Regions from separate parts of the Streptomyces longisporus genome, predicted to be linked through region 2. Evidence: predicted binding sites of a transcription regulator. Region 2 holds the regulator's gene; the other holds the start of a gene.

Region 1 (14,617 bases), on a different contig from region 2:
TCTCTCCCGGGAGGGTGACGAGAATCCGGCAGCCCCGCTCGGATTCGGCCACTCCGATCCCGCCACCGTGCAGGTCGACGGCCCAGCGGGCGATCGCGAGGCCCAGCCCCGTACCGCCGTCGCCGCCCTGACCGTTGGAGGCGCCCGCGCCACCCCGGTTGAACCGCTCGAAGACCCGGTGCCACTCCGAGCGCGGAATGCCGGGGCCCTCGTCGAGCACCTCCAGCTCCAGCGACTCCGGCAGCGCGCCGCGCCGCGCCTTCACGGTCACGCGGCCGTGCGGCGGGCTGTGCTTGACCGCGTTGTCGATGAGATTTGCCACTACCTGGTGGATCCGCTCGGGGTCCGCGTGCGCGGTCAGCTCCGGCGGGGACACGTCCAGGTGCAGATGCACGTCCGTGCGGGTGTGGCTGCCGGAGCCGGAGGCGATGCCCGCGCGCGCGGGCACGGCCATGTTGGCCTCCTTCAGCACGCCCGACAGATACGGCCAGACCTCGAAGCGCCGTCTGCGCAGCGGTACGACGCCGTTGTCCAGCCGGGACAGGTCCAGCAGCGTCTCCACCAGCCGGCCGAGCCGCTCGGTCTGCTTCAGGGCCGTACGCATGGTCTCCGGGTCGGCCGGGGAGACACCGTCGACGATGTTCTCCAGCACCGCCCTGAGGCCCGCGATGGGGGTGCGCAGCTCGTGCGAGACGTTCGCCACCAGCTCCTTGCGCTGGCGGTCCTGGGCCTCCAGGTCGTCGGCCATGCGGTTGATCGTCTGCGCCAGGTCGCCGAGCTCGTCACGGCGGTTCTCGCGCACCCTGCGGGTGTAGTCGCCGTGCGAGATGGCCTTGGCGACCGCGTTCATGTCGTCCAGCGGCGCGGTCAGCGAATGGGCCACGAACTGCGTGATCAGCAAGGTGGCGATCATCGAGAAGACCGTGATGAAGCGCAGCTCCGTCGCCGTGCGCATGGCGATCATCATCAGCCCGGTGGTGATCAGGACCGCGATGACGACCAGCGCGCCCAGCTTGGTCTTGATCGAGAACGGGCTCACACCGCCCCAGGGCTCCCCGGGGCTTCTCCGGCCGACCGGATCGCCGCTCATGGCGTCGGGGTCTCCAGCGCGTAGCCCACGCCGTGCACGGTGCGGATCCGCTCGGCGCCGATCTTCCGGCGCAGCGCCTTGATGTGGCTGTCGACCGTACGGGTGCCGGAGGCGTCCGCCCAGTCCCACACCTCGGCCAGCAGCTGCTCGCGGGAGAGCACCGCGCGCGGGGTGTTCGCAAGGCACACCAGCAGGTCGAACTCGGTGGGCGTCAGATGCACGTCCTCGGAGTGCACGCGCACCCGCCGCTGGGCGTGGTCGATCTCCAGCTCGCCGAGGCGCAGGATGCCGCTTCTGGGCGTCGCGGCGGCCAGTGCGGCCCGCTCCACCCGGCGCAGCAGCACATGCACGCGGGCGGCCAGCTCCCGCATGGAGAACGGCTTGGTCATGTAGTCGTCGGCGCCGACGCCGAGCCCGACCAGCATGTCGGTCTCGTCGTCGCGCGCGGTCAGCATCAGCACCGGCACCGGGCGCTGGGCCTGCACACGGCGGCAGACCTCCAGGCCGTCGAAACCCGGCAGCATGATGTCGAGGATCAGCAGGTCGGGCTGCCAGGCCTCGGCGGTGTCGACGGCGGCCGGGCCGTCACCCGCGGTCTGCACGAGGAAACCCTCTGCGCGCAGGCGGGCCGCGATGGCGTCGACGATGGTCGCGTCGTCCTCGACCACCAGGACCCTGCGCTGTGCGCCCGGGGTCGCCGTCGTGCCGTTGTGGGATGTGTGGGTCTGCTCCATCGCCCGCCCCTGAGTTGCTTTCCGGAATCCGTGGGGTGATCCGTTACCTGGCTCATGCCTGCGCATGCTTGCGATTGACGCTTGAATGATCTGCGCCAGAGAAGCAGAGTACGGGGAGTCACCGTCCCACGGCTATCCAGGTCGGACGGCGATGTGCACGACGTCGGGAACGCCACGGGCAACCGGGATCTCTTCGGTACGCACCTGTTGGAACCCGGCATTCCGCAAGGTTTCTTCGAAATCCGGAGAGGGCTGCGCGGACCACACCACCAGGACCCCGCCCGGCTTCAACACCCTTGCGCAGCTTGTCAGTCCGGCGGGTGAGTAGAGATCGTCGTTGCCCTCGGTGACGGTCCACTCGGGGCCGTTGTCGATGTCCAGGCACAGCGCGTCATAAGTGGCGGATGTCTCACGGACGTACGGGATCAGATCCGTTTCCAGGATCTCCGTGCGGGGATCGGCGACCGCCCGGGCCGAGAGAGCGGCGAGGGGGCCGTTCAGGTGCCAGTCGATGATGGCGCGCTCGCGCTCCACGACCGCGATCGCGCCCCAGCGCGGGTCGGCCGCCGCGTGTGCGAGCGAGAAGCCCACACCGAGGCCTCCGATCAGCACGTTCGGCGCCTTGCGGGGGCCCAGGGCGTCGAGCGCGGCGTCCACGAGGAGCCGCTCCGAGCGGCCGTCCGAGGTGTCCATCAGAAAGCAGCCGTTGGCGATGATCTGCAGCAACTCGCCGTGCCGGCGCAGCACGACCTCGCCGTACGGGCCCTCGCGACGGTCCAGGACCACAGGAGTGTCGTAGGTGGCGGTCATGGCTTCATCCTGCACGAACTCGCGTTCACGGCCAGGGGAATTACCGGGGGTGCCGCGCGCCGCTCATGTCACGGCCCCGCGCTCCTTTGGGACGCTGCGCGGGGTGGCCGTACGGCCGCGAATTACCCGTTCGTGGGACGTGAGGACGTGCTGGGTGCGCTGGTACGGCGGACGGGCGAAGACGCGTTCCTCGGCACCCTGCCGCGCCACCGGGCGACACGCGCGGCGCACGCGAAGGAGGTCGGCCTGCTGAGGCCGTAGCAGGACGAAGACTGGAAGCAGGGGTTGTCCTCTGACGCATGAAAAGCATGAGAGGTTGCCGTGAATCGCCTTTCGCGTGGCGTCGGTCACAGACAGGGACCCCTGTGGTTGCGAAGGGTGGGGCGCAACGGAAGGAGCGCCGCAACGTGGAACCCATCGCGACGGCCGACAATGAACCATCGGTCGCGCCCCTTCCCGACGTGTCCGAACTTCTCGACGGTATGCCGCGTCAGCGCGGCGCGGTCACCGTCGCCGTACCGACCGTTCAGGTGCCGCTCCCCGCGGCCCGCGCCCCGCGCCCCTGGCGCCTTCTGCCGACCCCCACCGGTACGCCGTTCACCTTCGCCTACGCGACGGTCCTGGCGTTCACCACGCTGATCGCCACCTACGCCGCCCCGTCGCTCGTCGACGCCCTGCTCCAGGCCTCCAGCACGGACGTCGCACACCTCGTGCAGACGCCCGTGCTGGTGCTGCTCGCCAGCGGACTGTGGATCGCGGGCGGGTTCGCGTCGCCGTACGTGGTCTGCTTCCTGCTCGTCCTGACGGCGCTGGAGCGGCGGCTAGGCGGGGCGCGCACGGCCGTCGTCTTCCTGCTCGGCCATGTCCTGGCCACCCTCGCGACCGAGGTCCCCGTGGGCCTGGCCGTGCTCGTCGGCCACCTCCCCGACAGCTCCCTGCACCGCTTCGACTACGGCATCAGCTTCGGCGTCGCCGCCAGTGTCGGCGCCCTGGCCGGGCTGCTCACGCCCTGGCTGCGCTGGCCGATGCTGGTCCTGTTCGGCGGCATGCTGGTCGAAGACCTGATCGAGTTCACGGACCCGCTGAGCAACTGGGGCCACCTGATCTCCTTGGCCATAGGCATCGCGACCTGGCCGATGATCCGCCGCTGGGTTCGTCTTTTGAGCCCGTCCGGCGTTTGAGGACGAGGCCGTTCAGGCCGAAGCGGGGGTCTGGGGGGCTGCACGCCCCCAGTAAGCGCCCACCTCACCGCCGTGATCGCTGACAGCGAACGCGGCGCCGGGAACATTGGCGGAGCGTCATGCATTGAGTCGGCATAACTCAACTTGACTGCCGGAGGGTAGATCATGGCATCGACGTCCACACCGCTCACCCTGCCCGTGCTGCCGCTCGACGACGAGGTCGTGCTGCCCGGCATGGTGGTGCCGCTGGACCTGAACGACACCGACGTGCGCGCCGCGGTGGAGGCAGCCCAGGCCGCCGCCCGCTCCGAGCCGGGAAAGCCCAAGGTCCTGCTGGTGCCACGCATCGACGGCACGTACCCGGGCACCGGTGTGCTCGGCACCGTCGAGCAGGTCGGCCGGCTCGCCGACGGTGACCCGGGCGCCCTGATCCGCGGCCGCGGCCGCGTGAAGATCGGCGCCGGCACCACCGGCCCGGGTGCGGCGCTGTGGGTCGAGGGGACGAGGATCGACGAGAGCGTGCCCGAGCCGCTGCCCGGTCACGTCACCGAACTGGTCAAGGAGTACAAGGCCCTTGCCACCGCCTGGCTGCGCAAGCGCGGCGCCTGGCAGGTGGTCGACCGGGTGCAGGCCATCGACGACGTCTCCGCCCTTGCCGACAACTCCGGATACTCCCCCTTCCTGACGACCGATCAGAAGATCGAGCTGCTGGAGACCTCCGACCCGGTGGCCCGCCTCAAGCTCGCCACCCAGCATCTGCGCGACCACCTCGCCGAGCAGGACGTCGCCGAGACCATCGCCAAGGACGTCCAGGAGGGCGTCGACAAGCAGCAGCGCGAGTTCCTGCTCCGCCGCCAGCTGGAGGCCGTACGCAAGGAGCTGCGCGAGCTCAACGGCGAGCAGGACGGCGAGGAGTCCGACGACTACCGCGCCCGTGTGGAGGCCGCCGACCTGCCGGAGAAGGTCCGCGAGGCGGCGCTCAAGGAGGTCGACAAGCTGGAGCGGTCCAGCGACCAGTCCCCGGAGGGCTCCTGGATCCGCACCTGGCTGGACACCGTCCTCGAACTCCCCTGGAACGAGCGCACCGAGGACGCGTACGACATCCAGGGCGCCAAGGCGATCCTGGACGCCGAGCACGCCGGCCTGGAGGACGTGAAGGAGCGGATCACCGAGTACCTGGCGGTGCGCAAGCGCCGCAGCGAGCGGGGCCTCGGCGTCGTGGGCGGCCGGCGCGGCGGCGCCGTACTGGCTCTCGTCGGCCCGCCCGGCGTCGGCAAGACCTCGCTCGGCGAGTCCGTCGCGCACGCCATGGGCCGCAAGTTCGTCCGGGTCGCCCTCGGCGGTGTCCGTGACGAGGCGGAGATCCGCGGCCACCGCCGTACGTACGTCGGTGCGCTGCCCGGCCGTGTCGTTCGCGCCATCAAGGAGGCCGGTTCGATGAACCCGGTCGTCCTCCTCGACGAGATCGACAAGGTGGGCTCGGACTTCCGCGGCGACCCCGCGGCCGCCCTCCTGGAGGTCCTGGACCCGGCGCAGAACCACACCTTCCGCGACCACTACCTGGAGGTCGAACTCGACCTGAGCGACGTCGTCTTCCTCGCCACGGCGAACGTCCTGGAGGCCATCCCGGAGGCCCTGCTCGACCGTATGGAGCTGGTCCGCCTGGACGGCTACACCGAGGACGAGAAGGTCGTCATCGCCCGCGACCACCTGCTGCCGCGTCAGCTGGAGCGCGCCGGGCTGCAGTCGGACGAGGTCACCATCGACGAGAGCGCGCTGCGCAAGCTCGCCGGCGAGTACACCCGCGAGGCGGGCGTCCGCACCCTGGAGCGCTCGATCGCCCGGCTGCTCCGCAAGGTCGCGGCGCAGCACGAACTGGGCGACCGCGAGCTGCCGTTCACCATCACGGACGGTGATCTGCGCGGCCTGATCGGACGGCCGCACCACGTGCCCGAGTCCGCCCAGGACCCGGCGGAGCGCCGTACGGCGGTCCCGGGCGTGGCGACGGGTCTCGCGGTCACCGGCGCGGGCGGCGACGTCCTGTTCGTCGAGGCGTCCCTGGCCGATCCCGAGACGGGCGCGGCGGGCCTGACCCTCACCGGCCAGCTGGGTGACGTGATGAAGGAGTCGGCGCAGATCGCGCTGAGCTTCCTGCGCAGCCACGGCGCCGAACTGGAGCTGCCGGTCGCGGACCTGAAGGACCGTGGAGTGCACATCCACTTCCCGGCGGGCGCGGTCCCGAAGGACGGCCCCAGCGCGGGCGTCACGATGACGACGGCCCTGGCGTCCCTCCTGTCCGGGCGCCTGGTCCGCACGGACGTGGCGATGACCGGCGAGGTCTCGCTGACCGGCCGCGTCCTGCCCATCGGCGGAGTGAAGCAGAAGCTGCTCGCCGCGCACCGGGCGGGTGTCACCACGGTGATCATCCCGAAGCGCAACGAAGCCGACCTGGACGACGTCCCCGCGGAGGTGCTGGACAAGCTCGACGTCCACGCCGTGACCGACGTCCGCCAGGTCCTGGAGCTGGCCCTCGCGCCTGCCACGAGCGACGCGAAGCCGGAGGTTCCGGTCGCGGCGTGACGGACGCGATCGGACAGGCAGGGCCCGGGTCCCGTGAGGGAGGCCCGGGCCTTCGCCCGTCGCCCGTACGTACGGACTCAGCCGTTGGCCAGCGCCTGCACCCGATCCAGCGCCCCGTTGAACTTGTCGTGGTCCCCGACGGTCGGGCCGGACGAGGTGTACTGCCACATCGTGTAGTAGGCCCAGCCCGCCGGCAGTGTCCCCACGTCCGACGCATACCGCGCGATCCACAACGGATTGGCGGACGCGAAGCCGCCGTAGTTCCCCGTGCAGTCGCTCCACCAGCTCGTCGCCGTGTAGATCACGGCATCACGGCCCGTGCGCGCCTTGTAGGTGTTCAGGAAGTCGGCGATCCAGCCGACCATCGCGCTCGCCGACTTGCCGTAGCACTCGGCGCCGTACGGGTTCCACTCGATGTCGAGGGTCCCGGGGAGGGTCTTGCCGTCCTTGGACCAGCCGCCGCCGTGGTCGACGAAGTAGTTCGCCTGGGTGGCTCCGCTGGTGGTGTCGGGGGTGGCGAAGTGGTACGCGCCGCGGATCATGCCGACGTTGTACGAGCCGTTGTACTGCTGGGCGAAGTACGGGTTCGTGTAGTACGTCCCCTCGGTCGCCTTGGTGTAGGCCCACTTGACCCCGCTGCTCCACAGCGTCGGCCAGGCGACGTTGCCCTGGTAGCCGGCGACGTCGACGCCCTCCGTCTGGGTGGCGGCGGTGGGGGCGGGGCTGCCGTGCTGCCCGTCGTGGGCGAGGACGCCCATGCCCATGTGGGCGGAGCCGCGCGGCGGCTTGGCCGCGTCGGCCGCGTCGGCCGGGGCGGTGAGGGCAAGGGGGAGGGCGGTGAGCAGGAGCGCGGCGAGGAAGAGGCGCCGGGGGCGGACCGATCCGGGTCTGTGCACGGGCATAGCGTGCCTCCGAGGGCTCGGTGATGCTCGGTGGGGAAGCGCTGCAGCGCCGAGATGCTGTTGCCGTGGGCATGCCGACCGTTTCCTGGTAAGGAAGCTACGCACGTAGAAGAGCGGGTGGGAAGGGGGCCCGGAGTCTGCCGTTGGTCTAGCCCTGCGAAATACTTGTGGAGCTGCGGCAACGACGGGGTCTGGCGGAAACTTTCAGGATCGGGAAAACCGAGGCAGGGGCTGACGTGCACGAAGGCGGAAACGGGGACGAGCACCGGCACCCGTCCCAGACGGCACCGGGCGGCGCGGACCATGAGTACCTGTCCCTGGAGCGCGAACTCACGGTTCTGCTGCGACGCGCCCGGGCCAGCCAGGGCGAGATGGCCCGCGAGGTCCACCCCGACCTGGAGTCCGCCGCGTACGGCCTCCTCGTACGCCTGGACGAGCACGACCGGCTGCGCGCCACCGAACTCGCCGCCTACATCGGCGTGGGCAAGGCCACCATGTCCCGCCAGCTGCGCGCCCTGGAGGACCTGGGCCTGGTCGCCCGCGAACCCGACCCGGCGGACGGGCGCGCCTGGCTCGTCCACCTCACCGAGGAGGGACACCGCCGGGTGACCAAGGTCCGCGACGCCCGGCGGGCGCGCTACGTGAGCCAGCTGGCCCACTGGGACCGCCGCGAGGTGGCGGAACTGGCGCGGTTGCTGGGGGAGTTGAACCGAGGAATGGAGAAGTAGGCCTCGCCCGGCTGCCTTCAGACGCCGGTGCAGCCTTCCGGGTGAGGCGCAGGGTGGCCTCGGCGCCTCCGTCGGGGTGATTGTGGAGGTGAGGCAGCGCCGCGAAGTCGTGCCTGGCCGGCCGCGCTTCAGGCGTCGGCGGCGCTACCCCCCGACGAATGTCACCGTCCGTGCCAGATCGGCTCCGAAGCGTGCCGTGGAGAAGGTCGCCAAGCTGCAGGGCAAGATCCGGCGCCAGCGCCTCGACCACGCGCACAAGACCGCGCTCAGCCTGGTCCGTGAGCACGGCTTCATCGCGTACGAAGACCTCAAGATCCGCAACATGACCAAGGCCCCTGCCCCGAAGCCCGACCCCGGCCGGCCTGGCAGCTTCCTGCCTGACGGGGCCGGCTCGAAGGCAGGGTTGAACCGCTCGATCGCCGATGCCGGATGGGGGGGTGTTTCTCGCGATCCTGAACGCCAAGGCTGAAAGCGCCGGACGGGAAGTGATGGCCGTAGACCCCCGCAACACCTCTCGGCGGTGCCCCGAATGCGGGCACACCGCCAAGGAGAACCGGCCCACACAGGAAAAGTTCCGCTGCGTCTCGTGCGGCCACATCGCGCACGCGGACACAGTGGGAGCAATCAACGTTCTACGGGCCGGGCTGGTCCGTCGCGAAGCCCAACCGGCATGGCGAGAAGCCACCCCTTTAGGGGGTGGAGGAGTCACGAAGGAGTTCTACGGCGAGTTGCGGCGCCGCCGCGAGGGTGCGGGGCTCTCAGTCCGGGCTCGGAGACCTGCTGTACTGCTGGCGGAGGGCTACGGACCATGAACCGCAGCAACGGGGACGGCGGCGCGTGCGTCGAGGTAGCCGACGGCCTCCCCGGCCTCCTCCCCGTCCGGGACAGCAAGGTTCAGGCAGGCCCGGTCCTGATCGTGTCCGCCGGCGCCTGGACGGCGTTCATACGCAACGCCGTCAAGTAGCCCACCGGCTCACAACTCCACGTACACGACCGTCGCATCGTCGTGCGTCTTGCTGCGCCGCAGATACCTCCGCTCCTCCGCATCGGCCCGCTCCAGCATCCGTACCCGGTCGACCAGCGCCTGTGCCCCCTCCTTCCGTACAAAGCGGAAGCAGTCCGCCCAGTCGCCCTCCCGGAACTTCTCCACCCACCGGGTGGCGCCGTCCGTCAGCGCGGCCAGGGCCCGCACGTCGCCTCGCGGCAGCACGCCCGTCACCGCCCGCGCCGCCACGGCCGGATCCGCGGCGGCCGTATAGAAGCCGCCCTCCTTGTTCCGGACCGTCGAGTCCACGATGGCGTCCGTCGCCAGGGACGAGCGAGGCAGCCGGGACAGACGGTCGTCCAGAAGGGACGTGACCGCGCCCTCCGGTGACTCCACCAGCAGGGCCGAGTCCGACAGGACCAGGTACTCCAGCGTCTCCACGCCCCACCGGGCCACAACCACCGTTGCCTGTGGGGTACGTGGGTGAGAAAGGTCACAAGTGGCGGCATGGGCCTCGGCCGTACGTGTGATGGCCCGGGCCAGCGCCTCCTGCAGCGGAACATCCGGGAGGGAAACGGTCAGTTCGGTCAGGGCTCCGCCGAGGCGGGACGTGTACCAGGGGACCGAATGCAGACAGCCCGTCCCGTCCCGCGGTGGCGTCACCCCGTCCAGGACGACGAGGGTCCCGCCCTGGCCGGACGCCGGGAGCGTGGCCGCGGCGAAGTCCTCGTTGGGGTAGGTGGGATCACCCGGCTCCGAAACAAGTTCCGTATGCATTCGGCCAGTCTGCACGACGTCTTCACAAGGTTCGCCAAAGCCTGGCAACGGTCGCAGAATTGACGCACTCGCGCAGGTCAGGCGCCCTGTTTGGGGTGGAATCCGTGGTTCCGGGAAGCCGTGGCGGCGAATACTGCCACCGCCCGGCGCGGACGTCCAACCGGCCTGCCGAATACGAGCCCTGAACGCTTCCCAGGAACTTGCTCGCCAACTCCCCTCCGATGTTCACTCCTTCGGGTGGCGGGTCAGGTGATGCTCGTCCACTGCCCACCGGCACTGGGAGGGTCGGCACCGTACTGGGCGTACGTAGAGTCGACGTCAGTTGACGGAGCGTCACACCCGGGCCCATGAGTACCACGAGTCAGGATTGCGAGCACCGGTGCACAAGACGCGGCCTCGTCGCACAGGCAAGCAGACGGACCCCGCAGCGGGCGTGGAGCACACGTCCGGCAGCACCGGCACCACCACCGGCAAGGGCCGGCCCACGCATGTGCGCAATCGGCTCGTCGTCGCCGTGGCCGTGGTGGCCGCCGCGATAGCCGGGGCCGGTGTCCCTTCCGTTCTCACCGCCTCCGCGCAGCTCAGCGACTCCCAAGACCTGGTGACGCTCGCCGGACAGACCCAGAACGCGCTCGCCCTGGCCCATTCGCTCGCCGACGAGCGGGACGAGGTGACCTCCTACATCGCCGCCGGGCGGCCCAAGTCCAAGGCGCCCTCCGAGCAGCGCAGCGCCCGCGTCGACCGGCAGGTCGAGGAGCTGCAGCAGGACACCGACACCCCCGCCGCCCTCCGCGGCGACCTCGACGGCATCGCCGCGCTGCGCCGCTCCGCGCTCACCGGCAAGAGCGACGCCCTGCAGACCCACGACGCGTACTCCGCCGCCATCACCGAACTGCACGGGCTCGCCGAGCAGCTGGCGCAGCGGATGCCTCCAAGGGCCGGCTCGGGCGCCTACGCCCTCGCCGAGCTGGACACGGCCGTGCAGCAGGCCGCCGCCGCCCGCGGCCTGCTCCTGGCAGCGCTCAACGTGCCCAGCACTCCCCAGACGGTCATCAGCCCGGTCACCGGACTGCCGACCACGGTCACCTCCTCCTCCGCAGCCGACACCAAGCAGCGCAACGCGCTGACCGCCGCCGCCCAGCAGGCCCGGCTGCGCTCCGACGCGGCCCTCGCCGACTTCCACGACACGGCGACCAAGGCCGCCCGGACGTCGTACGACTCCACGGTCACCGGACCCGAGGTCAACTCCGCCGAGAAGTACCTGGCCAGGCTCACCGACCGGCCGACGCTCTCCGAATCCGAACTCGGCACCAGCGCCTCGAAGGTCGACGCAGCGCTCTCCGCCCGTATCGACGCGATGCGCGGCGCGGAGTCCGCCCTCTACGACCGCCGCACCAAGGACCTGGCCCAGCTGCGCGACGACGACGTCAGCGCGCTGGAGCTGCGTATCGCCGTCCTCGGCGCCCTGATGCTGCTCGCCGTCGGCATCGCCACGGCCATGGCCCGCAGCCTCACCCGGCCGCTCTCCGTGCTGCGCCGCGGCTCGGCCCGGCTCGCCGAGGCGGCGGACCCCACCGCCGAGGAACCCGTCACCTTCACAGGCCGCAACGACGAGTTCGCGCAGGTCGTCCGCTCCGTCAACGCCCTGCACGCGCACGCCGCCGCCCTGAGCGAGCGCATCGTCACCCTGGAGGCCGACCGCAAGCACCTGGTCGGCCAGCGCCAGAAGATGGCGGACGCCCGCGAGGAGCTGCGCGCCGAACTCGACGAGTCCGCCGCCCAGTTGGCGCGGCTGCGGGAGAGCATCGGCGGCACGTTCGTGAACCTCTCCCTGCGCACCCTCGGCCTGGTCGAGCGCCAGCTCGCCGTCATCGAGAGCCTGGAGGAGCGCGAACAGGACCCCGAGCGCCTCGCCACGCTCTTCAAGCTCGACCACTTCGCGACGGTCATGCGCCGCCACAGCGAGAACCTCCTGGTGCTCGCCGGCACCGAGCACGTCCAGCAGAGCGCGCATCCCGTCCCGCTCGTCGACGTCGTGCGCGCCGCGGTCAGCGAGATCGAGCGCTACGAGCGCGTCCGCATCGCCGTGCTGCCGCCGCACGCACACGTGGCGGGCTTCGCCGCGGACGACCTCTCCCACCTGCTGGCCGAACTGATGGAGAACGCCACCTCGTTCTCCCCGCCGGACCTGCCCGTCGAGGTCTCCGGCTGGCTCCTGGAGAACGGTGAGGTCATGCTCTCCGTCCAGGACGAGGGCATCGGCATGACCGCCGACCGCCTGACCCGCCTCAACGCCCGCCTCGCCGAGTTCGACCCCGAGTCCCCCTACGACCAGGAGGGCGAGGAGGGCCTGGGCCTCGGCCTCTACGTCGTCGCCCGCCTCGCCCACCGCCACGGCGTCCGCGTCCAGCTGCGTGAACAGAAGCAGGGCGGCATCGCGGCGGTGGTGGTCCTCCCGAACCCCCTGCTGGCGGCGGCCCCCTCAGCCGCGGTCCCGTCGTCGACCTCCCCGACCACCGGCGGCACGCTCACCTTCTCCCTCCCGGGCGCGGACGCGGAGGCCAACTCCAACGAACTCCACGCCCGCCAGAAGCCGACGGACCCGCTGGTGGCCCTGGCGGAGAAGGCGCTCCAGCAGGAGACACCGTCCGAGACCACGATGGAACTCCTGATTCCGGCGCAGGCGACGGACCCGGAGCAGGAGCAGACCCACGACGAGCCCGAGGCCGCCGACGGCGGGGAACCCCCACAGGGGCCGCCCGCACCCGACGACGAGGGGGAAACGCGTGGTGCGGGTGGGGCCACATCCGTCGATGGCGAAACCGAGACGGAACACGAACGCGCCGAGGACGAGCAGCTCACGGACAAGGGCCTCCCCAAACGCACCCCCAAGATCACCGCCCCGGCCGCGCCCCCGGCGCAACGCCCCCGCACCGTAGACGCGGAAGCCCTCCGCCGACGACTCGGCGGCTTCCGTACCGGCGCCCAGGCCGGCTACCGCGCCGTGGAGGCGGAGATCGCCGAACAGACCGCCCAGAACCAGATGCCGGGCACCGCACCAGCCGTATCCGAAGAAACCACGGGGGGCACTGTCGAGGAGGCAAGCAGTTGACCGCGCCCAGTACCTTCGGACTGAGCAGTGAAGCACGCAATCTGCACTGGCTGCTGACGAACCTGGTCGAGGAGGTGCCGGGCATCCAGTCAGTGGCGGTGGTCTCCTCGGACGGCCTGCTCCTGCTCTCCTCCGACCCCGGCCGCAACGACGAGGCCCGCCAGTCCCGAGGCGCCAGGCCCACGGGCCCCCGGGGCTCCTCCGCCGACCTCGCCACCATCGTCTCCGGCATCGGCAGCCTCACCATCGGCGCGGCCAGGCTGATGGACTCCGGCCCCGTGAAGCACACCATGGTCGCGATGGAGGAGGGCAGCCTGTTCGTGATGTCGATCAGCGACGGCAGCCTCCTCGGCGTGCACGGCTCCGCGGACTGCGACATGAGCGTGGTGGCGTACCACATGGCCCTGTTCGTGGGCCGCGCCGGCCATGTCCTGACCCCGGAACTCCGCAGCGAGCTACGAAAATCCCTGGAGTCGGAGTCCGCCGGGAGCCACCGATGAGCAGTTCGCCCAAGAAGCTTCCCGTCCGCGGCGGCGACCGCAAGCCGGCCCGAGTGCGTCCCTACTCGCTCACCGGCGGCCGTACCCGCTTCGGCCACGTCCTCCTCGTGGAGACGTTCGTGGCGGCGCTGGATGCTCCCGAGGAGCGCAGGGAACTGACGAACGGTTCCCTCAGCACCCGGGTCATGCCCGAGATGCAGGCCATCGTCGAACTGTGCCGCCGTATGCGCACGGTGGCCGAGATCGCAGCACTGCTGAAGATGCCGCTGGGCGTGGTCCGCGTGCTGCTCAGCGACCTCGCGGACCAGGGCAGGATCCGCGTGTACGGAACAGGTACCGGTCACGGCACGGGCCGCCCGGACCGCGCTCTGCTGGAAAGGGTGCTGAGTGGACTCCGTCGCCTTTAGAGACACCGCCTTCGCGGACCCCGACGAGGACCTGAAGTCCTGGCAGACGGACCGCACCCGTGCCCCGATCGCGACGAAGATAGTCGTGGCGGGCGGTTTCGGCGTCGGCAAGACCACCCTGGTCACCGCCGTCTCGGAGATCACGCCCCTGCAGACCGAGGCGCTGATGACCGAGGCGAGCGAGGAGACCGACGACCTCACCGCCACACCGGGCAAGCTGACCACCACCGTGGCCATGGACTTCGGCCGTCTCACGCTCGACGACGACCTGGTGCTCTATCTGTTCGGCACGCCGGGCCAGCAGCGGTTCTGGTTCATGTGGGACGACCTGGTGCGCGGTGCGATCGGCGCGGTCGTCATGGCCGACACCCGTCGCCTCAAGGACTGCTTCCCCGCGCTCGACTACTTCGAGAGCTGCGGACTGCCGTATGTCGTCGCCGTCAACCACTTCGACGGCAGCGAGCTGTTCGAACCGGAGGACGTGCGGGAGGCGTTGACGATCCCCGCGCACATACCTGTAATGATCATGGACGCGCGCCGCCGGATCTCGGTGATCGAGACCCTGCTGTCCCTGGTGGGCCACGCGCTGGACGTCACCCCCGAGTAGCCCCCGGCAGCCCCCGCGCCGTCCCGAGCCGTCCCCGAGTAGGAGAACAGCCCCGCATGCGGAAGATACTCGTCGTAGGAGCCGGCCAGTCCGGTCTCCAGATCGCCCTCGGACTCCAGTCGCACGGGTACGAGGTCACCCTGATGTCGAACCGGACGGCGGACGAGATCCGCTCCGGCCGGGTCATGTCGACGCAGTGCATGT
Region 2 (14,617 bases):
ATACGGGATCGCCGCCGCCACCACCGCCCTGCTGCTCGCCGCCGTGCTCACCGCACTGCTGCGGGTGCCCGCACTGCGCCTCGGGATCGTCGAGCGGAGACGGCAGCGGCAGCGGCCCGTGCCGCTGCTCGGCGGTCTGGCCGTGGTACTCGCCACCTGTGCGGTGGCGGTGGCCATGGACCGGAGCGGCGTCGCGCCCCTCGGTGCGGGGGTGGGGCGGCTGCTGGTCGCGGGCGGCGCCGTCGCCGCCCTCGGGCTCGTCGCGGACATCGGGCGGGTCAAGGCGCGGGTCCTCGTCGCCGGTACGGCAGTGGCGGCGGCCAGTGTGGTGCCGTACCAGGAGACCGGGGTGCCGGCCGGGCTGCTCGCCGTCGGCTGGATCGTCTTCGTCGCCATCGGGTTCAAGGCGCTCGACCACGCGGACGCGCTCGCGGGGACCGTCGGGGTGCTCACCGCCTTCGGGGTCGGGGCCTGCGCGGCGGCCGAGCTGATGGACGGGCTCGCGGTGCTGCTGAGCGTGCTGGCCGCCGCGCTGACCGGGTTCCTCATGCACAACTGGCCGCCCGCGCGCGTGGGGCTCGGCGCCTGCGGGTCGCTGTTCACGGGGTTCCTGCTCGCCGCGTCGGCCGTGTTCACCCGGGCGGGCTATGCGCTGGCGCCCAGTGCGGGAGTGCTGTTCTCGCTCACCGCCCTGGCGAGCGCCGACGTGCTCCTCGTGGTCCTGTCGCGGCGGCTGGCCGGGCGGCCGTTGCTGCGCGGCGGGCCCGACCATGTCGCCCACCGGCTGCGGCGGCTCGGGCTGACTCCGCAGGGGGCGACCGTGCTGCCCGGAATCGGGGCCTTCGCCGGAGTGTTCGTCGGGGTGCTGATGCACATCGGGTGGACCGCCCTGTCCGCCGTGTACTGGGTGGGAGCGGTGGCACTCGTCGTCGTACTCATGCTCCTTCGGGTGCCTGTGTACGGTCTCCGGCGGCCCGTACCCGCGCAATCGACGCAGGTCAGCGGCCCATTGCGTGTAAGGAACGGATAAGACTTGAGTCGGCCGGACTCAGGTCTGTTGACCCATCGCCGGGCGTCGTGCACACTTGAGTCCGTTCCACTCAAGTCAGCTGGAGGATTCACCATGGCACGTGCGGTCGGCATCGACCTGGGCACGACTAACTCCGTCGTCAGCGTTCTGGAGGGCGGCGAGCCCACCGTCATCACCAACGCCGAGGGTGCCCGGACCACGCCGTCCGTCGTCGCCTTCGCGAAGAACGGTGAGGTGCTCGTCGGCGAGGTCGCCAAGCGCCAGGCGGTCACGAACGTGGACCGGACCATCCGTTCCGTGAAGCGCCACATGGGCACGGACTGGAAGATCGAGCTCGACGGGAAGCCCTTCAACCCGCAGCAGATCTCCGCGTTCATCCTGCAGAAGCTGAAGCGGGACGCCGAGGCCTACCTGGGCGAGAAGGTGACCGACGCGGTCATCACCGTCCCGGCCTACTTCAACGACTCCGAGCGCCAGGCGACGAAGGAGGCCGGCGAGATCGCCGGTCTGAACGTCCTGCGCATCGTGAACGAGCCGACCGCGGCCGCGCTCGCGTACGGCCTCGACAAGGACGACCAGACGATCCTCGTCTTCGACCTCGGTGGCGGCACCTTCGACGTGTCCCTCCTGGAGATCGGTGACGGCGTCGTCGAGGTGAAGGCCACCAACGGCGACAACCACCTCGGTGGTGACGACTGGGACCAGCGCATCGTCGACTACCTGGTCAAGCAGTTCGCCGGCGGTCACGGCGTGGACCTCGGCAAGGACAAGATGGCCCTGCAGCGTCTGCGTGAGGCCGCCGAGAAGGCCAAGATCGAGCTGTCCTCGTCCACCGAGACCTCGATCAACCTGCCCTACATCACGGCGTCCGCCGAGGGCCCGCTGCACCTGGACGAGAAGCTCACCCGGGCGCAGTTCCAGCAGCTGACGGCCGACCTGCTGGAGCGCTGCAAGACGCCGTTCCACAACGTCATCAAGGACGCCGGCATCTCCATCAACGAGATCGACCACGTCGTCCTCGTCGGCGGTTCCACCCGTATGCCCGCCGTCGCCGAGCTCGTCCGCGAGCTGACCGGCGGCAAGGACGCCAACAAGGGCGTCAACCCGGACGAGGTCGTCGCCATCGGCGCCGCCCTGCAGGCCGGTGTCCTCAAGGGTGAGGTCAAGGACGTCCTGCTCCTCGACGTGACCCCGCTGTCCCTCGGCATCGAGACCAAGGGCGGCATCATGACCAAGCTCATCGAGCGGAACACGACGATCCCGACCAAGCGGTCCGAGATCTTCACCACCGCCGAGGACAACCAGCCCTCCGTGCAGATCCAGGTCTACCAGGGCGAGCGCGAGATCGCGGCGTACAACAAGAAGCTCGGCATGTTCGAGCTGACCGGTCTGCCGCCGGCCCCGCGCGGTGTCCCGCAGATCGAGGTCGCCTTCGACATCGACGCCAACGGCATCATGCACGTGACCGCGAAGGACCTGGGCACGGGCAAGGAGCAGAAGATGACCGTCACCGGCGGCTCCTCGCTGCCGAAGGACGAGGTCGACCGGATGCGCCAGGAGGCCGAGAAGTACGCGGAGGAGGACCACGCCCGCCGCGAGGCCGCCGAGACCCGCAACCAGGGCGAGCAGCTCGTCTACCAGACGGAGAAGTTCCTCAAGGACAACGAGGACAAGGTCCCCGGCGAGATCAAGACCGAGGTCGAGGCCTCCGTCGAGGAGCTGAAGGCCGCGCTCAAGGGCGAGGACACCGCCGAGATCCGCACCGCCACCGAGAAGGTCGCGGCCGTCTCGCAGAAGCTGGGCCAGGCCATGTACGCCGACGCCCAGGCCTCGCAGGCCGCCGCCGGCGGTGCCGCGGGCGCCGAGGCCCCGAAGGCCGACGACGACGTGGTGGACGCCGAGATCGTGGACGACGAGCGCAAGGACGGTGCCGCGTGACGGAGGAGACCCCGGGCTTCGACGAGAAGCCCGACGTCCCCTCCGGCGCCACCCCCGACGACGCCGAGCCGCAGGCCGCCTCCCCCTCCTCGGGGGAGGGGGCGGCCCCGGCCGGGGACGCAGCACAGGTTGCCGGTCTGACGGCCCAGCTGGACCAGGTGCGCACGGCGCTCGGTGAGCGCACGGCGGACCTCCAGCGGCTCCAGGCCGAGTACCAGAACTACCGCCGCCGGGTGGAGCGGGACCGGATCACGGTCAAGGAGATCGCCATCGCGAACCTCCTGACCGAGCTCCTGCCCGTGCTCGACGACATCGGCCGCGCCCGGGACCACGGCGAACTCGTCGGCGGATTCAAGTCCGTCGCGGAGTCGCTGGAGACCGTCGCGGCGAAGATGGGGCTGCAGCAGTTCGGCAAGGAGGGCGAGCCCTTCGACCCGACGATCCACGAGGCCCTGATGCACTCGTACGCGCCGGACGTCACGGAGACGACGTGCGTGGCGATTCTGCAGCCCGGGTATCGCTTCGGCGAGCGCACCATCCGCCCCGCGCGGGTGGCCGTCGCCGAGCCCCAGCCGGGGGCGCAGACCGTCAAGGCGGACTCCCAGGATTCCGCGGAGACGGCCGACGACAAGGAGAGCGGTGGCCCGGACGAGGGCTGAGCTTGAACCGGTCGCAGCACCGACCGCTGTATCGATGAGAGAGGAGGGGCGTCGGGGATGAGCACCAAGGACTTCATCGAGAAGGACTACTACAAGGTCCTCGGCGTCCCCAAGGACGCCACCGAGGCCGAGATCAAGAAGGCCTACCGGAAGCTCGCCCGCGAGAACCACCCGGACGCCAACAAGGGCAACGCCAAGGCGGAGGAGCGCTTCAAGGAGATCTCCGAGGCGAACGACGTACTCGGCGACCCCAAGAAGCGCAAGGAGTACGACGAGGCCCGCGCCCTCTTCGGCAACGGCGGCTTCCGCCCCGGTCCGGGCGGCGCAGGCGGCTCCTTCAACTTCGACCTGGGCGACCTCTTCGGAGGCGGCGCCCAGGGCGGGGGTTCCGGAGGCTTCGGCGGCGGAATCGGTGACGTCTTCGGGGGCCTTTTCAACCGGGGCGGCTCCGGGACCACCCGGGTGCAGCCCAGGCGCGGCCAGGACATCGACACCGAGGTCAGCCTCAGCTTCACCGAGGCGATCGAGGGGGCGACGGTCCCGCTGCGCATGTCCTCGCAGGCGCCCTGCAAGGCCTGTTCGGGCACCGGCGACGCGAACGGCAACCCGCGGGTGTGCCCGACGTGTGTCGGCACCGGCCAGGTCGCGCGGGGTTCCGGCGGCGGGTTCTCGCTCACCGACCCCTGCCCGGACTGCAAGGGCCGCGGTCTGATCGCGGAGAACCCATGCGAGGTCTGCAAGGGCTCGGGCCGCGCCAAGTCCTCGCGCACCATGCAGGTCCGCATCCCCGCCGGGGTGTCGGACGGCCAGCGCATCCGGCTGCGCGGCAAGGGCGCACCCGGCGAGCGGGGCGGCCCGGCGGGCGACCTGTACGTCACGGTGCATGTCGACGCGCACCCCGTGTTCGGCCGCAAGGGCGACAACCTCACCGTCACCGTCCCGGTGACGTTCGCGGAGGCGGCGCTCGGCGGCGAGGTCAGGGTCCCCACCCTGGGCGGCCCGCCCGTCACCCTGAAGCTGCCCCCGGGCACGCCCAACGGCCGCACCATGCGCGCCCGCGGCAAGGGCGCGGTCCGCAAGGACGGCACCCGCGGCGACCTCCTGGTCACCGTAGAGGTGAGTGTTCCGGCGGATCTGACGGGGAAGGCTCGTGACGCACTCGAGGCGTATCGCGAGGCGACCGCGGGCGAGGACCCGCGGGCGGAGCTGTTCAAGGCCGCGAAGGGAGCATGACCAGATGGACGGCCGTCGACGCAACCCGTACGAGCTGACCGAGGAAACCCCGGTCTACGTCATCTCGGTGGCGGCCCAGCTCTCCGGCCTGCACCCGCAGACCCTGCGCCAGTACGACCGCCTCGGCCTGGTCTCGCCCGACCGCACGCCCGGCCGGGGCCGGCGCTACTCGGCCCGCGACATCGAACTGCTGCGCACGGTGCAGCAGTTGTCGCAGGACGAGGGCATCAACCTGGCCGGCATCAAGCGCATCATCGAACTGGAGAACCAGGTCGCCGCGCTCCAGCAGCGCGTCGCCGAGCTCCAGTCGGCGGTCGAGGGCGCGGCGGCGGCGATGCAGCAGCGCGAGGCGGCGGTGCATGCGTCGTACCGCCGCGATCTGGTCCCGTACCAGGAGGTGCAGCAGACCAGCGCGCTGGTGGTGTGGCGGCCCAAGCGGCAGCAGGACTGACGTACATGCGTGACAGGGGCCCGGAGGTCGAACCTCCGGGCCCCTTCGCGCGTCGTCACCGTCCGGCGGACGCCGGAGTTGTCCCTCGGGAGGTCGGAGGCAAGACGACGGCGGTCGGGGGTCTGGCTGAGTTCATTCGGTCCTCTGGTCGGGACGGGAACGGCTGATGCAAGCCGCCGTGATCACGACTCGCGAGGAATGGGGTTGGTTGTACGGATCTTTGCCCGCCGATTGCCTGCGGTTGCATGGAGAGTCCGTAAAGGACCTTTGGAGGCGTTTCCGCCATGTCTTTACATGGTCGGCGGAGTGTTGCGTTGCGCACTCGTTAAGTAGTTGCGCTTGACGCCTGGGGGCCGCTCCGCGTTGGCTTTTCAGTCACCTGGGTCGCAAGTTGCGCCCGCGTCCGGAAGACACCAGAAGTGAGCTCCTCCATGCGTTCCACGCGTCGTACCGCCATCGCCGTGGCAGCGTCCACGATGACTCTGTCGCTCTCCTCCTGCGGCGTGCTGAACGTGTCGGGGGACAGCAGTTCGGCGAGCCCCACGAAGGGCAACGACGTCACCGTGGGGCTGCTGCTGCCGGAGACGGCCAACACCCGGTACGAGGACTTCGACTACCCCATCATCAAGAAGCAGGTCGCCTCGCTCACCAAGCAGCAGGGCAAGGTCGACTACCAGAACGCCGGCCAGAACGCGGCCAAGCAGGCGGCCCAGATGCAGAAGATGATCGACGACAAGGTCGACATCATCCTGCTGGACGCCGTGGACTCGCACGCCATCGCCGGTGAGGTGAAGAAGGCGAAGGACGCAGGTATCCCGGTCATCGCCTACGACCGGCTGGCCGAGGGCCCGATCGACGCGTACATCTCCTTCGACAACGAGCTCGTCGGCGAGGTCCAGGGCCGCACCCTGCTGGAGGCGCTGGGCAGCAATGTCGACACCTCCGACAAGATCGTCATGATGAACGGCTCGCCCACCGACCCGAACGCCAAGCAGTTCAAGGCGGGCGCCCTGTCGGAGCTCAACGGCAAGGTGACGATCGCCAAGTCGTACGACACCAAGGACTGGGACCCGAAGAACGCCCAGGCCAACATGAAGGCGGCCATCGAGGCGATCGGCAAGAACAACATCGCCGCCGTCTACTCCGCCAACGACGGCATGGCCGGCGGCATCGTCAAGGCCCTGGAGGACGCCGGCGTCACCAAGCTGCCGCCGCTCACCGGCCAGGACGCGCAGCTGGAGGCCGTGCAGCGGATCGTCTCGGGCGAGCAGTACATGAGTGTGTACAAGTCGTACCCGCAGGAGGCCGCGGCCGCCGCACAGATGGCGGTGGCCAAGGTGCAGGGCAAGGAGATCGAGTTCGACGCCCTCACCCAGGACACCGTCGACAGCCCCACCGACAAGGGCATCCCCGCGCAGCTCGTCACCGTGACCGCGCTGACGAGGAAGAACATCAAGTCGACGGTGGTCGCGGACGGCATCTACACGGTCTCGCAGATCTGCACGTCGAAGCTGGCCTCGGAGTGCTCGGCGATCGGTCTCAAGTAGCAGTTTTCAGGCCACCGGTACCGGCCGTCCGCCGGCCAGTACCGGCACCGCCTCCCGCGCCCGGCCCACCTCCCGCAGGTCGAGGTCCACACAGGTGAAGTCCGGTGCCGGGCCCAGCCGGGCGCGGATCTCGCCGAGCGGTGAGACGACCAGGCTGCCGCCGACGCCCGTGGGCGCCGCACCACCGTCCTCGGTCCCGCCCGGATCGGCCTGACCGCAGGCGACCACGAAGCTCGTGGAGTCCAGCGCCCGGGCGCGGGCCAGCAGCGTCCACTGGTCGAGCTTGCCCGGGCCCGCGCCCCAGGAGGCCGGCACGACCGTCAGCAGGGCGCCGCGCGTGGCGAGTTCGGTGAACAGGGCGGGGAAGCGGATGTCGTAGCAGGTGGCCACGCCGATCCGGACGCCGCCGACGTCCACGGTGAGCGGCTCCGTGCCGGGGGCGACCGTGTCGGACTCGCGGTGCCCGAACGCGTCGTAGAGGTGGATCTTGTCGTAGTGCCCGAGGAGCCCGTCCGGGCCGGCCACGAGCACCGTGTTGTGGACGCGGCCGTCGGCGGCCGGGGTGAACATCCCGGCCACGACGGTGAGTCCGGCGCCGGCGGCGAGCTCCCGCACCCGGGTCGCCCACGGGCCGTCCAGCGGCTCGGCGATGGGCCGCAGTGGTACGCCGAAGCGGCACATCGTCGCCTCCGGCAGCACCAGCAGCTCGGCCCGTGCGGCCGCGGCCCGGGCGACCTCCCGCTCCACGAGGCGGAGGTTCGCGCCGGGGTCCGCGGTGCTGGTGAGCTGGCCGAGCGCGACGCGCAGCGACGCGGGCGCGCTCACAGGGACTTGAGGACGGTCGTCAGGCGGTCCAGGCCCGCCACCAGGTGCTCGTGCCGGGCGGCCGAGTAGGCGATCCGCACATGGTCGGCGTAACGCCCCTGCTGGAGCGGGTCGTAGAAGGTGCCGACGGAGTAGACGATCCCGGCCTCCCGGGCCCGTTCGGCGAGCAGCTCGGCGGCCGGGAGGCCGCCGCTGACCTTCGCCCAGACGAAGAAGCCGCCTGCGGGGTCGTCGAACTCCAGCCGGTCGCCGGCCTCGCGCAGGCTGCGGACGGTGAGTTCGGCGCGTTCCCGGTAGATCTCCCTGCCGTGTGCGAGAAGCCGGTCGAACCAGCCGTCGCGGGCGAGCAGGGTGCGGGCGATGGCCTGGGAGAGGGTCGAGCTCTGGAAGTCGTAGCGCCGCCGCAGGTTGATGACGTGCGGGGCCAGCCACTCGGGGGCGATCAGCCAGCCCAGTCGCAGACCGGGGCCGAGCGTCTTGGCGAAGGTCTGCACGACCACCACCCGGTCGCTGTCGAGAGGGAAGTCGGGCTCGCTGCGGCCGTCGGGCGCGAAGTGCCGGTACGGGTTGTCGGACAGGACGAAGAAGCCGTATCGCTCGGCGAGTTCGACCAGCCGAAGACGCTTCCGGTACGGCAGCAGGCCGCCGGCCGGGTTGTGGAAGTCCGGGACCGTGTAGACGGCCTTGGGGCGCAGCCCGCCGCGCAGCCGCTCGGCGAGGACGTCGACGTCGAGGCCGTGCGGGCCCACCGGGACGGGGTGGATGTCGGCGCCGGTGTTCTCGATGATGCGGATCGTGTCGGGGAACACCGGGTCGTCCACGACGATCACGTCACCCGGCTCGGCGACCGCCTGGAGCGCGAGTGCCGTGCCGTGCAGCCCGCCGTTGGTGATCAGCACCCGGGAGGGGTCCACGCCCTCACGGGCGGCGATGAGCGAACGCAGCGCCGGATCACCGGCGTTCGGTCCGTACGCGAGCGCGGGCCCTCCGGTGTCGGGCCCGGCCAGCAGGGCGTTCGTCACCTCCCTGATCGCGTCCAGCGGCAGCGCCTCTACGGCGGGGGCACCACTGACCAGGTTCACGAAGTCCAGGCCGGGCTTGCGGGCGGGGACGGCGTAGGGGGAGGAGAGGGAGAGGGCGGCGATACGGGAGGAGATCAGGGTGGCGGGGGCGGGGGTGGTGAGTGCGGTGGTCATGCGGGGGTCCTTGTCTTTGCGGGCTCGTTGTGGCTGGTCGCGCTCCGCGGCGGAGCCGCATGTCGACACAGTCCCGCGCCCCCTCGGGGCGCTTGGGTGAACCGGAGGAGCTGGGGTGAGGGGACCAGGCCGAAGCCCGGCCCAGGGAGGGGTTCGGCGTGGTGGTGGGTGCGGTCGATCTTGTACGGCGGGGTCGTCAGGTTCGGTGGGAACCACTCGTCCTGGCGGCCGGACTCGACGGCGACGAGGCCGTCTACGTGGGCCGCCAGCAGTCGGCCGGCTGCCCACAGGGGGCCCACCTCGGCCACCTGCACACCGAGTTGGGCGCGCAGGCCCAGGGTGCGGGCGTGGCGCAGCATGCGCAGGCTCGCCAGCGGGCCGCCGCATTTGGAGACCCGGACGTTGACGTAGGTCGCCGCCGCGTGCCGGATCGCCTCGTCGAGGTCGGCGGGGACGACGGCCGACTCGTCCAGCATCACGGGGCAGCCGGCCTCCCGCTGGATGCGGTGCAGGGTGGCCCAGTCGCGGGGACGGGTGGGTTCCTCCAGCCAGTCGACCGTGTCCGCGAGGAGGGCGGCCGCTTCCAGGGCCTGCGCGGACGACCAGGCGCCGTTGGCGTCCACGGAGACGGTGGTGCGGGCCGGGTCGGTGAACTCCCTTGCGGCCAAGGCGAGTTCGTGGGTCGCCCTCGGGTCGGGCAGGCCCTTGACCTTGACGTGGGTCAGGCGGGCGCGTGCCTCGGCGGGCAGGGCGCCGAGCAGCTCCGCGGGCGTACGGCTCGCGTCGACGACCAGGGCGGAGGCGGGGACCCGCGGCTGAGCGCGCAGCACCTCCCCGCCCACCAGGGCGAGGGCGTCCGCCGCGTCCCGGCCGTGTGCGCGGCACCAGGCGTCCAGCAGGGCCGTCTCCAGGGCGGCCGCGGCGGCCGGAGCCGGGTGCCCCGGGGTGCCGAGGGCGGCGGGCAGGTCGAGGGCGGCCAGCTCCCGGACACCGGACGTGAAGGAGCCGGAGAACACCCCCTCCAGCTCCGGGAGCAGGGCGTGCCGCAAGGCGTGCACCGCCGATTCCAGGCTCTCCCCGGTGACGTACGTCCGCGGCGCCCCCTCCCCCCAGCCGGTCGCGCCCGCCAGGGTGCAGCGGACCAGGACCGAACGGGACGTACGGCGTGAGTGCGCCGCGTGGGTGAAGGGGCGGGCCATCGGGACCTCGGCGGTGAAGACCTCGACGGGGAACGGCAGACCGCTCATCGCGTGCTCCCGGTGGCCGTCTCGGCCAGCCAGTCCCAGTAGCGGTGGCGGGCCGACGAGAACTCGACGTAGTGACCCGAGTCCGTGAAGTCGACGGCGGCCGCGCGCCGGGTCAGGCCGGTCAGGACCTGCCAGGAGGTGTCCAGATCGATGATCGCGTCGTGCTGCGGACGCACGAAGTGCACCAAAGGCGCGGACGGATCGGCGTCCCAGGTGCCGCCGCGCATGTAGGCGTCCTCCAGCTGCACCATCACCGCCCGGGTGGACGCGGTGACCTGGCGGATCATCAGGATGTCGTTGGCCATGAAGTCCAGGTACGCCGTGACGTCCGTGTAGTCCGCGTCGGCCAGTGTCAGCGGCGCGGTGCTCAGGCCGCCCGCCGAGCGCAGGGCCGCCAGGGCCTCGCCGCTGCCGTGGCGGGAGCGCTGCTGGCCCAGCGCGGGCGCGCAGAACACCAGGCGGGCACCGGCGGTGTACCCCTCGGTGACCAGGGCCGCGAGGATGCTGCCGCCGAAGCTCTGGCCGACGACCGTCAGCGGCACGTCCGGCGTCTGCGCGCGCACCGTCGTGAGGGCCCGCGCGTAGTCGTCGAGAACCTGCGCGGCCGAGGGGAGGTGACCGCGGGGGCCGCCGCTGGTGCCGCTGCCGCGCCGGTCGAGGGCGAAGACGGCGAGGCCGCGCGCGGCGAGCTCGGGGCCGGTCTCGAAGAGCCAGCCGGCATGGCTCTGGATGCCGTGGACATAGAACACGGCGGCAGCGGGCGGCCGGTCGGGTGCCCAGTGGTGCAGGGCGAGTTCGGTGCCGTCGGAGGCGGTGAGGGCGAGCGTCGCGCGGTGGTGGGCACGCGCGGTCAGGGCGCTCATCGGACGGCACCGGCCTCGGCGGACGCGGGGCTGAGCCGGAGTCCGGGTTCCGTGCCGGCCCTGAGCAGCCCCCGCTCGGTCAGGGCGTCCAGGACCTCCCGGTCCCGTTGCAGCCAGTGGTGCTTGACCTGGTTGGAGGAGGTGCCGCGGGCGCGCAGCCGTTCCTCCGAGGCACGGGCGAACGCGCCCCACTCGGCGGCGACGACCTCGATCCGGCCGAGCCGGCGGGAGGCGCGCTTCTCGCCGTACTCGATGTTGATGCGGCGCAGCGCGGTGTCGATGTCCCGGGCGAAGGTCTCCAGGGCGGAGGCGCCCAGGTCGCCGGCCCCCTCGATGATCACGTGGTAGCGCGGCGGTGCGCCCCACACGGGCACGCAGGTGAACAGGGGGCGCCCGCCCAGGCCGCCGGGCAGGGAGGACACGACGGCCTCGTGGACCTGGGTCTCGGTGAGCTTCTCCCCGGTGAAGGAGGCACGGAAGCCGGCCCGGCCGGTGAACTCCAGGCGCGGGGTGGCGCCGTAGTGGCCGGCCACGCGGTAGACGTCACCGACGTCGTAACGCAGCAGGCCGTTGGCCTGGCTCATCACCAGGCGGTACTCCCGGCCGCTCTCCAGCTCGTCGAAGAGCACGGTCGCCGCGTCCGGGGCGAGCGAGTCGCTGCCCTCGGACGCCCGGGGGCCGTCCACGGGGACGAACTCGTAGACGCCCTGGCCTACGGCGAGCGGGCCGGCCGAGGCATGGCCGTCCACCGGGAGGGTGACGATGCCCTCGGTGCCGGTCGTGCTGAACGGCAGCCGCCGTACGCCGGGCAGGACCTCCGCCAGCCAGTCCCGGTACAGGGCGGCGGACGCGGAGTTCCAGGCGACCGCGAGGTCCAGGCGCGGCCACAGATCCGTAAGGCCGGGGGCGCCGCCGGTCGCTTCGAGGACGGCGGCCAGACGGTCGGCGGTCTCCCGGTCCGGGGTGACGGCGGGGTGCCGGCGGCCGCCCAGGGTGCCGTCCCGCAGGTCGGCCACCAGTCGCTCGCCGGATGCGGCCAGCGTCTCCGCCAGGCTGATGATCTTCGACGGGTTGAGGGCCACGACGGCCCGTACGTCGCTGCCCGCGAGCAGCCGCAGCTTGCGGTACAGGGCCGCCTCCCAGCCCTCGCCCGGGTCGGCGAGCAGCCACGGCTCGTCGTACCACGGCGGCAGCCAGTCGCGTGCACCGACCGCCGCGGGGCGGTTGGAGATGCTGTAGACGGGCTGCTCGCCGCCCGGCCCGGGGCGGCCCGGGGTGCGCTCCCAGGACAGGTCGAGGACCTGCGGGATGTGCGCGGCGGGCGCCGAGAGCGCGTCCGCCTGCGCGAGTGCCTCGAAATACAGGCCCCACTGCGCGTACAGGGCGGGTCCTCGGTAGTGGTCGCGCCAGTGCCGGGTGGTGGGGATGTGCTTGGGGGTGCCGCTGGAGCCGGAGGTCTTCAGGAAGGCGTACGGCCGGCTGCGGGTCAGGACCGCGGGCAGGCCCTGGCGGGCGCGACGGATGTACGGCTCGACGTCCTCGTACTGCTGGATCGGCACCGCCCGGCGCCACTCGTCCACCGTGCGGACGCGGTGCAGTGCGTGGGTGCGGCCGAACTCCGTGTCCGCGCACTGGTCGAGAATGTCCTCGAATACATTCCGGGCGGCGGGTTCAGGATGTGCAAATACTTTCCGCAGGCTTTGCAGGGCGTGCTGGGTGCGGAAACCGAACGCGTGGCACGAGCAAGGCGTGGGGGAAGGGATGGCCGAATTCACTGCGGGTGCGGCCAAGGCTGCCATGTTGGTCCTCTGGTCGGGATTCACGTGTGCAGGTACAGCGGGAATTACCGGTTTCCCCTGGTGGGGGAGCCGGTGGTGAGGATGCTTGTCAACTGCCGTGGACGGGGTGGGCGCAAGACGGCGCCGGCGCGGCAGGATCAGCGAGAAGTGCGACAGAAGTTCCGCATGGACATGATTATTTACGGTTTCACTGCTGTCCGTCAAGAAATTTCGGAAGGCAATGCACGGCTATTGTTGCGCCGGGATGAATTCCACCTCTGCGGCAATATGGAATTCATTCGTCCGCTGAGGCGCCGGTCGCCCAGCACCCCCGCGAGCGCGAAAACCGTCACGGCGCAGCCGGCGCCCAGCAGTGTCCGTGGGCCCAGGCCCATCAGGGTGCCCGCGAGGGCGGTGCCGGCCGAGGAGACGGCCATCTTGAGGGCGCCCATGGACACGTACACCTGTGCGCGGGCCTTTGGCGGCGCGTACACGGCACGCACCGCGAGCGTCGCCGTGAACAGCAGGGCGCCGGCCGCACCGGTGGCGGCGAAGGTCACCACCGCGACCGCGTAGCCGGGCGCCAGGGCACAGCAGGCCACGGCGGCCGCGCTCACCGCGACCAGCACCGTCGACGTCCGCTCCGGCTCGCCCCGCAGCGGCACGATGCCGGCCACCACCGACGCGGCGAGATAGCCGAAGCCGTAGACGGCGGCCAGTGCGGCGCCCGCGTCGGCGCTGCCGGTGAGCTGGTGCCCGAGCGTGGTCGCCACGACTGTGATGCCACCGGCGACCAGCGCGGTCAGCGCCATCGCCAGCATCACGCGGCGCAGCGGGCCGACGGTCGCGATGATCCGGAAGGTCTGCCGGACCCGCAGCGGGCCTGCCGGGCCCTTCGCGGGCGGCGCTGCGACGGGCAGCGTCAGCACGGTGAGCGCGGCCACCGCCGCCGCCCCGCCCAGACACAGCACCCCGGCGCGCGCACCCAGTGCGGCCCCGGCCGCGCCGACGGCCGCGGGCCCGAACGTGTTGCCGATGCCGTACGTCGCCGAGTCCCAGCCCTCCGCCCGGCGTCGCCCCCGCTCGTCCCAGCCGTCCACGGCGGCGAGCCGGCTGCTCAGCCCGCCCGTCACCAGCGGCCCGCACAGCCCGGCGACCGTGACGAGCGCGGCGACGGCCAGGAACGGGACGCGCCCGAGCAGGGCCGCGGCCGCGGCCAGCGCGAGACCGAACACCACGAAGGAGACGGCCAGGACCCGACGGCCGTCGCGGGCCCGGTCCAGCACCCCCGCGAGCCACGGCCCCGCCACATACGGCGCGGTCAGCAGCGCGGCGAGCAGCCCGCCGAGGGCCGCACCGCCGGAACCGCCGGTGCGGACGGTCAGGGTGAACAGGCCGACGGCAGCACCGCCGCTCGCGGTGCGGACCAGGGAGGCGGTGAGGAGATAGCGGACGAGGGTGCCGCTGCGCAAGGCGCCCATGTCAGCCGTCGCCCCGCGCCTCGGCCACCGCCGTCAGCGCGAACCCGAGCCGTTTCTCGATGTCCCGCCGCACCGCCGCGACCTCCTCGGCGGCCCGGTCGGCGTCGTCGCCGACGACCCGGATCATGCCGAAGGTGTCGAAGTTGCCGTTCATCGCCCGCAGCCGGGCCCCTGGTTCCGCGCGGCTCCAGCCCGAGTGCAGGCGCGGCCGGAACTCCTCGAACCAGTCGGCCGGCAGGTCCCCGGGCACGACCGCGTCCCGGGCGGCGGCGAGGAAGGTGTGGCTGGCCGCCCGGCGCCACGGCAGCGGGTGTGCGGGCGCGGGCGCGCCCAGGAACAGATCGACCAGGATCTCGAAGACGTTGTGGT

What was found. The regulator HspR, encoded in region 2, represses chaperone genes until heat shock. The targets are predictions, from matches to a motif close to TTGAGNNNNNNNNNCTCAA.
Region 1: lon (endopeptidase La) is a predicted target of HspR. The motif match lies at 3,940-3,958, and genes of this name have one in related genera.

Annotation. Positions count from the first base shown of each region.
Region 1 covers NZ_BAAASG010000003.1:120,901-135,517, reverse strand. The annotation lists gene ABD355_RS06740 (HAMP domain-containing sensor histidine kinase) at 1-1,090, opposite strand, end outside; gene ABD355_RS06735 (response regulator transcription factor) at 1,087-1,824, opposite strand; gene ABD355_RS06730 (spermidine synthase family protein) at 1,957-2,634, opposite strand; gene ABD355_RS06725 (hypothetical protein) at 2,767-2,895, shown strand; gene ABD355_RS06720 (rhomboid-like protein) at 3,042-3,815, shown strand; gene lon (endopeptidase La) at 3,981-6,395, shown strand; gene ABD355_RS06710 (lysozyme) at 6,473-7,297, opposite strand; gene ABD355_RS06705 (MarR family winged helix-turn-helix transcriptional regulator) at 7,534-8,025, shown strand; partial or broken gene ABD355_RS06700 (RNA-guided endonuclease InsQ/TnpB family protein) at 8,156-8,696, shown strand; gene ABD355_RS06695 (DUF397 domain-containing protein) at 8,834-8,989, shown strand; gene ABD355_RS06690 (protein phosphatase 2C domain-containing protein) at 8,999-9,787, opposite strand; gene ABD355_RS06685 (sensor histidine kinase) at 10,167-12,899, shown strand; gene ABD355_RS06680 (roadblock/LC7 domain-containing protein) at 12,896-13,399, shown strand; gene ABD355_RS06675 (DUF742 domain-containing protein) at 13,396-13,806, shown strand; gene ABD355_RS06670 (GTP-binding protein) at 13,787-14,413, shown strand; gene ABD355_RS06665 (styrene monooxygenase/indole monooxygenase family protein) at 14,470-14,617, shown strand, end outside.
Region 2 covers NZ_BAAASG010000025.1:156,990-171,606, reverse strand. The annotation lists gene ABD355_RS39935 (MraY family glycosyltransferase) at 1-1,030, shown strand, start outside; gene dnaK (molecular chaperone DnaK) at 1,124-2,968, shown strand; gene grpE (nucleotide exchange factor GrpE) at 2,965-3,627, shown strand; gene dnaJ (molecular chaperone DnaJ) at 3,685-4,860, shown strand; gene ABD355_RS39915 (heat shock protein transcriptional repressor HspR) at 4,865-5,311, shown strand; gene ABD355_RS39910 (sugar ABC transporter substrate-binding protein) at 5,743-6,858, shown strand; gene ABD355_RS39905 (carbon-nitrogen hydrolase family protein) at 6,865-7,665, opposite strand; gene ABD355_RS39900 (aminotransferase-like domain-containing protein) at 7,680-8,879, opposite strand; gene ABD355_RS39895 (enolase C-terminal domain-like protein) at 8,876-10,126, opposite strand; gene ABD355_RS39890 (alpha/beta hydrolase) at 10,123-10,989, opposite strand; gene ABD355_RS39885 (GH3 auxin-responsive promoter family protein) at 10,986-12,788, opposite strand; gene ABD355_RS39880 (MFS transporter) at 12,989-14,239, opposite strand; gene ABD355_RS39875 (ATP-grasp domain-containing protein) at 14,250-14,617, opposite strand, start outside.